DNA from 4 places in the Rouxiella chamberiensis genome. Region 4 is predicted to be linked to each of the others. Evidence: predicted binding sites of a transcription regulator. Region 4 holds the regulator's gene; each other region holds the start of a gene.

Region 1 (3,157 bases), 210 kb from region 4:
TCGTTTAACTGACGCTCGGTTTCGACGAGTATCGGGTGTGTCTCATTTTCAATCAATGTGCCAAGGCGAACGCGGTTTTCCCGCTCAATCTCCCACAGCACGGCGGCCAGTCTGTCGCCCCGCGCCACCAGCGTTAAAATACCCACCGGTGAATGCATGCGTTTGAAGGTATTGTTCATCTTGTCGAACCCTGCTGGCGTTGAAAAAGAGTGCAACCAGTGTAGACAATATTGTGCACCTTAGGAACGCAAAGCGTGATAACCCAAGAGGTGTAGCGACATTACGCGCTGATTATGGCAGTAAGATGAAAAATAATAACCTGACTAAAGTTTTATTTTGTATTGATAGCCTATTTTCATCAGGCCAAAGCTATTTCTGGCACCTAATTTCTGCATCACGTTTCTTTTGTGGGTTTGCACGGTTTTATAGCTTACCCCCAGCGATTCGGATATTTCCATCGGCGTCTTGTTATTCAGCAATAATGACATCACGCGTAACTCGCTCGAGGTGAGCGACAGCTCATTGCTGTCGGAGTTGACTATCTCCAGCAGGTTCGGACTGCAATAATAATCGCCCGAGATCCCTTTATCGATGGCGTGTTCAACCGACACGATGTCATCTTTCTTGGAAATAAGCACACGCGCTTTGCACTTCATCAACTCTTTGATAAGAAAAACATTATCTACATCAGTACAAATTATGAGCGTCACACGATTCCAGTGTTCTGCATTGCGGCGGATAAAATCGATGCCGTCCATTGGAAATAGATTGGTGTCATATATTTCCATGATGACAATATCAATCATTTCGGCGTCGAGCATCGATTGTAACGGAGAGAAACCTTTTAACGCGCCCCGAATTTTAACATCTTCAGGAATTAGCGCTCTCATGGCCAAGGAGGTAAAGGAATGAGGTTCCATTATGACCAAGTTTTTCATAGTTCCCTTAAATATAAAGAGTCATCCTAACGGCTAGTAAAAATATAAAATCAGCCGTACAGCATGAATAGGCCTAAATGGTTTAAATCCAATTAAAACGTAAAACCCTGAAAACCTGAGCTCCTGCAATTTTTTATGTCGGTAAAGAGGGTTTATCAAAATTTAACCCTAACTTTAACCGCGCTGAAATAGCCATTTCGACGCAAATTTACAGAAAATTAACACTTGAGGGGCCTGCATGTTACTAGGAATTTTCTTAGCAAAGCCACTCAAACCGCTTATAACTCAAAAAACGTTAATGTTTACTGGTTAAAAAACAGCTAATTACAGAATGAATAAGACTCTAGCGAAAATCATCTATTAATAATTCTACTCATTCCCCACTCATTAGCCAGACAAGATTTGGCCCGCCCTTCAGGCCCTGGCGGCTATTTTTTGATGTTACTGCCCTGCTTGCCTTGGGAAATCATCACCCTGTTAAATTGACGTTAAATATTAATGCGACTGTTGTTTTATAACTTTTATGCCATTTACGGGGGTTCATATTCCAGATTGTTTTTTGCACAATAATAAAGGCCAGTGATAGAATGTGACCTAAATCACACTTTTACCGTTTTCAACATCTCCAAACTTCTACCATAACTTATTTAAATTCATGGCGTTGCCCTGAAATTATGCCGTTTCGTATGTGTATAAGGTTGCATGTATTAAGGACTTAATTCGATGAACACCCTGACGACTGGATTCATGATGATGCGCTGGGAATTACTGAGCGCGCTGATGATGTTTTTTGCCAGCCAACTGAATGTGGTTTGCCGTCAAACCAGTAAGAACACCCTGGCATTTATGTGCAGCGGATTAGGTCTGTCGATGACCTGCTGGTTCGTGATGGGTCTGATGGGGATGACGTTCAGCGTTGAAGCCCTGTCACATTTCTGGCTGACGTCCAAAGACGTGTTTATCGATATTATGAGTCAGCAGCCAACGACCTGGCCTATGCCCTGATCCCTTTTTCTGCGGCAGCGAACCGTGCGCAATGCCCCCTCGCTGCCGGAAATGCCCGTCTTTATCTGCGTTAAGTTACTAATCCTTTCTATATCTTACATATTATTTGCTAAAGCCTGAATTCCCGTATTAGATACTGTTCATACTTTTCCCAAAAATGACATTTGACCCTCTGCCCTTATCTCGCGCTATTTTCGAGAAGCCGGAGGGAGATATAGGATATCGAATGAAGACGCATTACGTGATTGGCGCAGTCGTTTTGATGTTGGGTTCTCCGCTTTATGCTCTCGCCGCCGAGGCGCAAACGCCGGTCTCTTCGGCCATTCCACAGACACAAATAAAACAGCGCGATAGCTTTATCGCCACTCTCATGAAGAAGATGACGCTGGACGACAAAATCGGTCAGCTTAATCTGGTGAGCGTCGGCCCCGATAATCCGAAAGAAAAGATCATGGCCGATATTCGTGAAGACAAGGTTGGCGGCGTATTCAATACCGTGACCAAGCCGGATATCCGCCGTATGCAGGATCAGGTGCAATACAGCCGCCTCAAGATCCCGCCTTTCTATGCCTATGATGTGGTGCACGGTCAGCGCACGATATTTCCTATCAGCCTTGGACTGGCGTCGAGCTGGGATATGCAGGCCGTCGCCACCAGCGCACGCGTGTCGGCAGAAGAAACCGCCGCCGATGGCCTGAACATGACCTTTTCCCCCATGGTCGATATCACGCGTGATCCCCGCTGGGGCCGTGTCTCTGAAGGGTTTGGCGAAGATACCTATCTGACCTCGCGTCTGGCCTATGAAATGGTCAAGGGCTATCAGGGCGATGACCCTTCCGCGCCCGGCAACGTGATGGCCAACGTCAAGCACTATGCGCTGTACGGCGCAGTGGAAGGCGGACGCGAATACAACACGGTCGACATGAGCCTGTCGCGGATGTTCAACGACTACATGCCGCCCTACAAGGCTGCCGTCGATGCGGGTGTGGGCGGCGTAATGGTCGCGCTGAACTCCGTCAATGGCGTACCGGCCACCTCGAACGGCTGGCTGCTGAAAGATATCCTGCGCGATCAGTGGAAATTCCACGGACTCACGGTAAGCGATCACGGCGCCATCGGCGGTCTGGTCAAACACGGCGTAGCCGAAGACGATCGTCAGGCGGCAGCCATGGCGCTCAAGGCCGGCGTCGATATGGACATGGCCGACAATCAGT
Region 2 (3,157 bases), 170 kb from region 4:
AGAAGGTCTGGTTCACATTTCTCAAATCGCCGACAAGCGCGTAGAGAAAGTGACTGATTACCTGACAATGGGCCAGGAAGTTCCGGTCAAGGTTCTGGAAGTTGATCGTCAGGGCCGTGTGCGCTTGAGCATTAAAGAAGCGACCACCCCTTCTGAAGATTCGGCCGAGCCAGCTGCAGAGTAATCTGTAACCTGTAGTTTACAGCTCCCGGTTTAATCGCCGGGAGTTGTTCGTATCACGAGTGCAGGATGCACTTGTGCTAAGCAAGCGGATAACAGGAAGTTTGTCCAATGTTTGTCTTCGGGAGTTGAAATGAAGCCTTTCTTGCGCTGTTGTTATGTTGCGACAACACTTTTGTTGGCAGGATGCAGCAACCATGATTGGCGCAAAAACGAAGTCCTGGCGATCCCGTTGCAGCCTACTTTGCAGCAGGAAGTGATCCTGGCGCGTATGGAACAAATACTTGCCAGTCGCTCATTGACAGATGATGAGCGTGCACAGCTATTATATGAGCGCGGTGTGCTGTATGATAGTCTCGGACTCAGAGCACTAGCGCGAAATGATTTTTCACAAGCGCTATCTATTCGTCCTGATATGCCAGAAGTTTTTAACTACCTGGGGATTTACCTAACGCAGGCCGGCAACTACGATGCCGCCTATGAAGCGTTTGATTCTGTACTAGAGCTTGATCCAACTTACAATTACGCGCGTTTGAATCGCGGTATCGCCCTGTATTACGGTGGCAGATATTCGCTAGCGCAGGATGATTTGCAGGCGTTTTATCGAGACGATCCAAATGATCCCTTCCGTTCGTTGTGGCTATACCTTGCGGAGAGAGAAATCAATCCCAAGAATGCCGATGTAGCGCTTCAAGAGCGTTACGACAAAGCGGACAGAGGGCAATGGGGATGGAATATCGTCGAATTCTACCTTGGCAAAATCAGCGAATCTACGCTGATGGACCGCCTGAAGGCAGAAGCAACGGATAACACTTCGCTCGCTGAGCATCTCAGTGAAACTGACTTCTATTTAGGTAAGCATTACCTAAGTCTGGGGGACAAGGACAGCGCTTCTGCACTGTTCAAACTGACGGTAGCTAACAACGTTCATAACTTTGTTGAGCACCGCTATGCATTGTTGGAATTGGCGCTTTTGGGCCAAGAGCAAGACGACCTATCAGAATCGGACCAGCAATAGCTGACGACACTAATCAGCCTGATTAACCATGGCTTATGCCATTTTTAATCGTCTTAACGGGCGAGGGTTGCTTTGTTCGTTTTATAAACTAATTTGAGCCGGTTCACACTTTTCAATGAAAATGACTGAAAATTTTCTCGACGAGTTATGTAGACTGGCTGCCATTATTAATGAGGCACGTGTACATGACTACTGAGCTTGAAACCTCTTTTGCTGACCTGGGGCTGTCTGCTCCTATCATTTCTGCCCTGAACGATCTGGGCTACGAAAAACCATCACCGATCCAGGCCGAGTGTATTCCTCACCTGTTGAACGGTCGCGATGTTCTGGGTATGGCCCAGACCGGTAGTGGTAAAACTGCAGCCTTCTCGCTGCCACTGTTGCACAACATTGATGCTTCCCTGAAAGCACCACAAATTCTCGTTTTGGCCCCGACCCGCGAACTGGCGGTTCAGGTTGCCGAAGCCATGACCGATTTCTCCAAGCACATGCACGGCGTGAACGTTGTTGCATTGTACGGCGGCCAGCGTTATGACGTGCAGCTGCGCGCTCTGCGTCAGGGTCCACAGGTTGTTGTGGGTACTCCGGGCCGTCTGCTGGACCACCTGAAACGCGGTACTCTGAACCTCTCCAACCTGAGCGGTCTGGTACTGGACGAAGCCGATGAAATGCTGCGTATGGGCTTCATCGAAGACGTAGAAACCATCATGGCGCAGATCCCGGCTGAACATCAGACCGCGCTGTTCTCTGCAACCATGCCGGAAGCGATTCGTCGCATTACTCGTCGCTTCATGAAAGATCCGCAGGAAGTGCGTATCCAGTCAAGCGTAACCACTCGTCCGGACATCAGCCAGAGCTACTGGTCTGTATACGGTATGCGCAAGAACGAAGCGCTGGTTCGCTTCCTGGAAGCGGAAGACTTTGACGCAGCCATCATCTTTGTTCGCACGAAGAATGCGACCCTGGAAGTGGCCGAAGCGCTGGAGCGTAGCGGTTACAGCTCTGCTGCATTGAACGGCGACATGAACCAGGCCCTGCGCGAGCAGACTCTGGAACGTCTGAAAGACGGCCGTCTGGATATTCTGATTGCAACCGACGTGGCAGCACGTGGTCTGGACGTTGAACGTATCAGCCTGGTGGTAAACTACGATATCCCTATGGATTCCGAGTCTTACGTTCACCGTATCGGCCGTACCGGTCGTGCTGGCCGTGCGGGTCGCGCGCTGCTGTTCGTCGAGAACCGCGAACGTCGTCTGCTGCGCAACGTAGAACGCACCATGAAGCTGACCATTCCAGAAGTGGAATTGCCAACTGCAGAAGTGCTGGGTCAACGTCGTCTGGCCAAGTTTGCCGCTAAAGTTCAGCAGCAGCTTGAAAGCAGCGATCTTGATCAATACCGTGCGCTGCTGGCTAAACTTCAGCCTGCCGAAGAGCTGGACGTTGAAACTCTGGCTGCCGCACTGCTGAAAATGGCTCAGGGCGAACGTCCTCTGATCGTTGCTGCAGATCCAGTATTCAAGAGCCGTCCACCGCGTCGTGAATTCGAAGACCGTGGTGACCGTCCTTCACGTGGCGACCGTCCTGTTCGCGGTGATCGTCCTTCACGTGATGGCGATCGTCCAGCGCGTGATGGCGCTCCACGTCGTGAACGTCGTGACGCTGGCGAGATGGAACTGTACCGCATTGAAGTTGGCCGTGATGACGGTGTCGAAGTTCGTCACATCGTTGGCGCTATCGCCAACGAAGGCGATATCAGCAGCCGTTACATCGGTAACATCAAGCTGTTCGGTACCCACTCAACTATCGAGCTGCCTAAAGGTATGCCGGGCGAGATCCTGTCTCACTTCACCCGTACCCGCATCCTGAACAAGCCGATGAACATGCAGTTGATGGGCGATGCAGTGCCACAGTCCGACCGTCGTGAACGTCCGGCCGGTGGTGATCGTCGTGGTAACGGTG
Region 3 (3,157 bases), 1.2 Mb from region 4:
TAGGCCATGTTAAAAAAGGATGTTACTGGTAACGTGATCCTGCCCATGCTGTCCGGGCAGGTATTTTGAAGGAGAAAAACTAGATGGTGCCGCCAAGGGAAATACGGTAATGCAGGTCAACTCTTTCAATTGTCGGGATTTTATTGATTTTTTCAGCATGATTTCAGCGGCGACCTTGCCGATTTCAAAACGTGGCGTAATGACACTTGCCAGCGGCGGCGTGGTCGCGAGGCCGATATCCAGCCCGTGAAAGCCTGAAATCGCCATGTCTTGCGGTACCTGAATGCCGAGTCGGCTGCATTCCTGCATCACGCCGACGGCAATGTCATCATTGGTACATAATACCGCATCGACATCGGGATTAAGCTGGCGCGCCATTGTCAACATTCCTGCGCCAATAGACACCGACGAGACTTTATTTGGCGTAATATGCTGCGGCGAAAGCTGGTTATTTTCCATCGCCTGGCGATAGCCTTCATAACGTTTCATATCACGCGGGTCTGACATGGAACCGAAATAAACCACGTGCTTCTTGCCACTGGCAATTAATGCCGACGCCATATCGAATCCAGCCTGAAAATTATCGAATCCGACGGCGATACGCCCATGGGAATCATCGAGATCCATCACCTGAGCCACCGGAATATCGGCGGCATTAAGATATTTATCAGCCTTTAGCGTGTGCACCGAATCGGTAAGGATTAATCCGGCCAGTCGGAAAGTCAGCAGATTGATAATATGCTCTTCTTCGCGTGATTTACTGTAATCATAATTGACTACCAGCGTCTGATATCCCTGAGTGGAAGTGACAGATTCAATACCGGCCAGCAGGTCGGAAAATATCTGATTATTGAAAGACGGCACGAGGATGCCAATCTTTTTGCTCTTGTTCTTTTTCTCTGTCTCTTCCAGCGGAAAACCGACTTCCTGCATGACTTTGGTAATACGTTCGCGTGTTTCAGGAGAGACCTTTTCGGGCGTGCGCAGAAAGCGGCTGACGGTCATTTTTGTGACGTCGGCGAGTAACGCGATATCTTGTAATGTGACGCGTTGGTTTCTCATCCGGAGGTCCTGCTGGTGCCAAAAGGGAGGGTGAAATGATACGCCGTATGTTACCAAATTGGTCAACGCTTAACAATGCAGCGAATAGTCAGAAAAAACTTTTACTTTCAGGATGATGACACATCCTGTTGCCATTACTTTCATGCTGGCGGATAAGCCGTTTGACTTAAGTTCAGCCTGCGGATGACAGCGATCACGCTTGAGGTAACAGAGTTTCCTAACACGAAATAAAGTGATCCGGATCACAGTTTAAAGCCGCGTAAACCGCTTTTATTAAGCCACTGCTTTTTATTCGCCTTGCACGTGGATGACACGGACATTTTCATTTGTAACGTCAGGAAAATTATTATGACTAATCTGTTCTCGCTGGATAACAAAAAAATTCTGGTAACGGGCTCTTCGCGCGGGTTGGGATTCCTGCTTGCAAAAGGGTTGGCCGAGCACGGCGCCGAAATCATTATCAATAGCACCACGCAGGCGTCGGCCAGCAAGGCGGCGGAAAGCCTGCGTGCAGCGGGATTCATCGCGCATCCGGTGGCTTTCGACGTGACCAGCGGTCAGGCGGTGCAGGAGGCTGTCGATAAAATCGAGCGCGAAATCGGGCCTATCGACGTGCTGGTAAACAATGCCGGGATTCAGCGTCGTCATAAATTTACCGAATTTCCGGAAAAGGATTGGGATGACATTGTGGCCGTGAATCAGAAATCGGTGTTTCTGGTTTCTCAGGCCGTTGCCCGCTACATGATAACCCGCGAGCGCGGCAAGATTATCAATATCGGATCCATTCAAAGCGAACTGGGCCGCGACACGATTACTCCGTATGCCGCTTCGAAAGGGGCGGTGAAGATGCTGACGCGCGGTATGTGTGTCGAGTTGGCGCGTTACAACATTCAGGTCAACGGCATCGCGCCGGGCTATTTCAAAACCGATATGACGCAGGCGCTGGTGGACAACAAAGAGTTTTCCGACTGGTTGTGCAAACGCACACCGGCAGCGCGCTGGGGAAATCCCGAAGAGCTGATTGGCGGTGCCGTGTATCTTTCCTCACGTGCCTCGGATTTCGTTAACGGTCACTTACTGTTTGTCGATGGCGGGATGATGGCGGCAGTCTAATCTTTTCATGTGGCCACTCTTTCCCTTTGATACTGGAAACCCTATGAGCACGAATGACAGGAAGATTGCCCTGATTACGGGCGCAGGCAGCGGTATTGGATTAAGCGCCGCCAAGGCACTGGTTGCCACAGGATTCGAGGTTATCCTCACCGGGCGTAATAAAGACAAGCTGGAGAAAGCGGCAGCGCAGTTTGCGCCCGGCAAGGCGCATGTCTTCACCGTCGACGTTGCCAATCCGCAGTCTGTGTCTGCGCTCTTTTCAACGGTACAGGAAACCTTTGGCCGCCTCGATGTGTTGTTCAACAATGCGGGCACCAATGTAAAAGACCAACCGATTGAAGACCAAGCCTATGAAGACTGGTTGACCGTCATCAATACCAATCTCAACGGTGCCTATCTGTGTACGCAGGCGGCGGTAAAACTGATGAAGCAGCAGACGCCGATGGGCGGGCGAATCATCAATAACGGATCGATTTCGGCGCACAGTCCGCGTCCCAATTCGGCGCCGTATACGGCCAGCAAGCACGCCATTACTGGCCTGACCAAAAGTACGGCGCTGGATGGTCGTAAATACAATATTGCCTGTGGTCAGATAGATGTCGGCAACGCGGCAACGGATATGGGCAATAAAGCGCTGGCAGGTAGAATGCAGGCCGATGGCGAGATTGCGCAGGAACCCGTGATGCCGGTGGAAAACGTGGGTGAGGCGGTGGCGTTTATGGCGAACCAGCCCGACGGCACCAATATCCTCACGCTGACGGTAATGGCGACCGCCATGCCTCTGGTCGGGCGCGGGTAGCGCTTGCGGCAAGCGAGGCAGCCTGACCCTTCGCCGAGTTCAGGCAGTGCACTTCAGACAGTAAAAAGGAGAATGCCTTACGCATTCTCCTTTTTTATTGCACGCATTTTGCCGATAACGTGGGGCTGTTATTGGCGGTGACGCGTACGACGCCTTCTTATCAACCAGAAAATCAGCGCCAGC
Region 4 (3,157 bases):
GGCAGCCGATTCTGCTCCTGCATCAAATCACGGCGATACAGCGGGCGCTGGGTGCGCAGCAGGCGGGCAATGCGACTGAAATGGTAATAGCAAAACTGACCAACGGGATTCTCGCGATAGCGCGAGGCAATCTTCTCCAGCGCCGCCAGTTCATTGGCCATCGAGAAACGCACGGAACGGCGATGATAGAGAATGTCGTCGCCAATCACCCGCAATCGCGCACCAATCACCTGCGCATTGCGGCGGATAACCGCTTCCGCGTGGCTCTCCTCCACCAGCTTTTGCACTTCGGTAGGCAGATGCAGGCTGACGGTAATGTGCTCCTGCAAATCCAGCGCCACCTGAAAACTGCGCAGCAGCCGTTTGCGATGTTGATGCTGGTTGGTGGGCAGCATATGCAGTTGCTGATAGAGCAGGGCAATCAGGTCGATCACTTTCTGCTGTCTTTTCAGTAGCGGTGGCAGCGCGGTCTCGGGATCGGTGTGCTGAGTCAGCAAGGAGTATTTAGCTTCGAAATAATCGGCGAGTTCGTTATACAACTGGCTTAGGGTTTCGCGCATCGGCTGCTCTTCGGACAGTCGGAACCACAGCCAGTTAAAGAGGCCGTACCACGCGGTGCCGACCACAAACAGCAGCGGCGCATGCCAGATAGGCACCACGCCCGCCATACTGAGGGTAAAGATGGACGCCACCAGCGCACCCGACAGCAAACGGCCATGCAGCGGGCCTATCTCGCCCGTTACGCCGATAACCAGCGACAGGCCGAGCATGATAAACGGCAGCGGAACATGCCAGTTCACCAGCATCAGCTGGAGCAGAATACTGCTGACGGCAAACAGCGAACCGCCGATAGCCAGGCGTTTGAAGAAGTGTTTGTGCGGCGTGTCGAGACCGGAAATATTGCAGCAGGCAGGAACGAGCGCAAACAGCAGCCCCATCTTCAATTCGCCGAACAGCATGGCAAAGGCGATAGGCAGGCAAAGCACCAGCGTCTGTCGCAGCGCATAATTGATTTCAGGGTGGTAAAAGAGTCGTCGCCAAAGCGTCATGTGAAGGAGAGTCTGACAAAAACGGCACAACGAAGACTCGCCGTGCCGTTTTTAAAGCGATTAACGCGTGCCGTAAACGACAATCGTTTTACCGTGTGCCGAGATCAGGCTCTGATCTTCGAGCATTTTGAGAATTCGCCCTACCGTCTCGCGTGAGCAACCGACGATTTGACCGATTTCCTGACGGGTGATCTTTATCTGCATCCCATCGGGATGCGTCATGGCATCGGGCTGTTTGGCGAGATTCAGCAGAGTCTGGGCAATACGACCGGTTACATCAAGGAAAGCAAGGTTACCCACTTTCTCGGACGTAATTTGCAGTCGGCTTGCCATCTGTGCGGAAAGACGCATCAGAATGTCGGGGTTGACCTGGATAAGCTGACGGAATTTCTTGTAGGAAATTTCGGCCACTTCACAGGCAGTTTTCGCTCTAACCCATGCACTGCGTTCCTGACCTTCTTCGAAGAGTCCCAGCTCGCCGATGAAGTCACCCTGATTCAGGTAGGAAAGTATCATCTCTTTACCTTCTTCATCCTTGATAAGCACGGCAACCGAGCCTTTCACGATGTAGTAAAGCGTTTCAGCCTTTTCACCTTGGTGAATCAGCGTACTTTTGGATGGATACTTGTGTATATGACAATGAGACAGGAACCATTCGAGAGTAGGGTCTGTTTGTGGCTTGCCGAGAACCATTAGTTATTATCCTCTTTTTATCGCTGCCCAAAATCGCAGGGTTCTAAGACCCTGTTCGGCGATTTTTACTTCGCGCTCTTTTAGCATATGAACTGACCAGCAATGCTGCAAGCGGCAGGTAGAGTGATTTAAGCGGTAATTTGCCCTTATCACCAAGGTTATCCTGTTAACACCCAAAAAACCTGACCGCAACTTGTTGGAAAGTTTCTTTCGGCTTTGTTTGTAGCACAGGTTTGCAGACGTGTCTTGTGTTGTCTCGCTTCAGCATGATGCGGATCGAGTTACATTGCCAGTTTCAGGGGTAAAGGGTAGTCTGTTTTGAAAAATGACGAGTGGAGAGATTCAAATGCAAGCACGGGTAAAGTGGGTTGAAGGGTTAACGTTTCTCGGCGAATCAGCCTCTGGCCATCAGATTCTGATGGATGGCAATGCCGGGGACAAATCACCCAGCCCGATGGAAATGTTGCTGATGTCGGCCGGAGGATGCAGCGCCATCGACGTGGTTTCAATCCTGCAAAAAGGGCGTAACGAGATTGTCGGCTGTGAAGTGAAACTGACTTCCGAACGCCGCGAAGAGGCCCCGCGCCTGTTTACCACCATTAACCTGCATTTCATCGTGACCGGTAAAGATCTGACCGACAAAGTCGTTGAGCGCGCGGTAAGCCTGTCTGCCGAGAAATACTGTTCGGTGTCCCTGATGCTCGGGAAAGCGGCAACTATCACTCACAGCTTTGAAGTGATTGATTCGCAAGAATAAGCCATAACATTGCGACCACGGGTCGCGCCATCAATCGCCGACTGCCGCCGGGCCAATACCGGGTGGCAGCCGGTGCCTACTCTATTTTCTTGCCTTCCATGAGACGCTGCACCAGCGGCCCCATAATCAACTCCATTGCCAGTCCCATCTTGCCGCCAGGCACCACCAACGTATTGATATGCGAGATAAACGAGCCTTGCAGCATTGCCAGGAGATAGGGGAAATCAATTTGATCCAGCCCCTGAAAGTGAATTACCACAAAGCTTTCATCCAGCGAAGGAATGGCCTTGGCGGCAAAAGGGTTGGAGGTGTCGATGGTCGGAACGCGCTGGAAGTTGATGTGCGTGCGGGAGAACTGCGGCGTGATGTAATTGATGTAGTCATCCATCGATCTCACTACGGAATCCATCACGGCTTCACGCGAATGACCGCGTTCGCCGGTGTCGCGCACCAGTTTCTGAATCCACTCGAGGTTGACGATAGGCACCACGCCGACCAGCAGATCGACGTGTTTGGCGACATCGACCTGATTGGTGACCACCCCGCCGTGCAACCCTTCGTAGAACAGGATATCGGTCGGCTCGGGCAGCGCCTGCCACGGGGTAAAGGTTCCGGGCACCTGATTGTAAGGGACGGCTTCGTCATAAGTATGCAGGTA

What was found. The regulator CRP, encoded in region 4, controls carbon source genes, mostly activating them, when cyclic AMP is high. The targets are predictions, from matches to a motif close to ATGTGANNNNNNTCACAT.
Region 1: the regulator CRP is predicted to act here: its motif matches at 1,526-1,543, upstream of O1V66_RS19860 (YjcB family protein).
Region 2: the regulator CRP is predicted to act here: its motif matches at 1,290-1,307, upstream of yrbN (protein YrbN).
Region 3: the regulator CRP is predicted to act here: its motif matches at 1,293-1,310, upstream of idnO (gluconate 5-dehydrogenase).

The regions. Positions count from the first base shown of each region.
Region 1 covers NZ_CP114058.1:4,247,644-4,250,800, reverse strand. The annotation lists gene O1V66_RS19870 (methylated-DNA--[protein]-cysteine S-methyltransferase) at 1-179, opposite strand, end outside; gene O1V66_RS19865 (response regulator transcription factor) at 324-938, opposite strand; gene O1V66_RS19860 (YjcB family protein) at 1,662-1,943, shown strand; gene bglX (beta-glucosidase BglX) at 2,170-3,157, shown strand, end outside.
Region 2 covers NZ_CP114058.1:4,203,886-4,207,042, forward strand. The annotation lists partial or broken gene pnp (polyribonucleotide nucleotidyltransferase) at 1-184, shown strand, start outside; gene nlpI (lipoprotein NlpI) at 314-1,198, shown strand; gene yrbN (protein YrbN) at 1,320-1,394, shown strand; gene O1V66_RS19660 (DEAD/DEAH family ATP-dependent RNA helicase) at 1,384-3,157, shown strand, end outside.
Region 3 covers NZ_CP114058.1:568,322-571,478, forward strand. The annotation lists partial or broken gene O1V66_RS02755 (LacI family DNA-binding transcriptional regulator) at 80-1,062, opposite strand; gene idnO (gluconate 5-dehydrogenase) at 1,411-2,175, shown strand; gene O1V66_RS02765 (SDR family oxidoreductase) at 2,219-2,974, shown strand; gene O1V66_RS02770 (cytochrome c) at 3,103-3,157, opposite strand, start outside.
Region 4 covers NZ_CP114058.1:4,036,024-4,039,180, forward strand. The annotation lists gene O1V66_RS18750 (YccS/YhfK family putative transporter) at 1-1,049, opposite strand, end outside; gene crp (cAMP-activated global transcriptional regulator CRP) at 1,110-1,742, opposite strand; gene O1V66_RS18760 (OsmC family protein) at 2,089-2,499, shown strand; gene O1V66_RS18765 (phosphoribulokinase) at 2,576-3,157, opposite strand, start outside.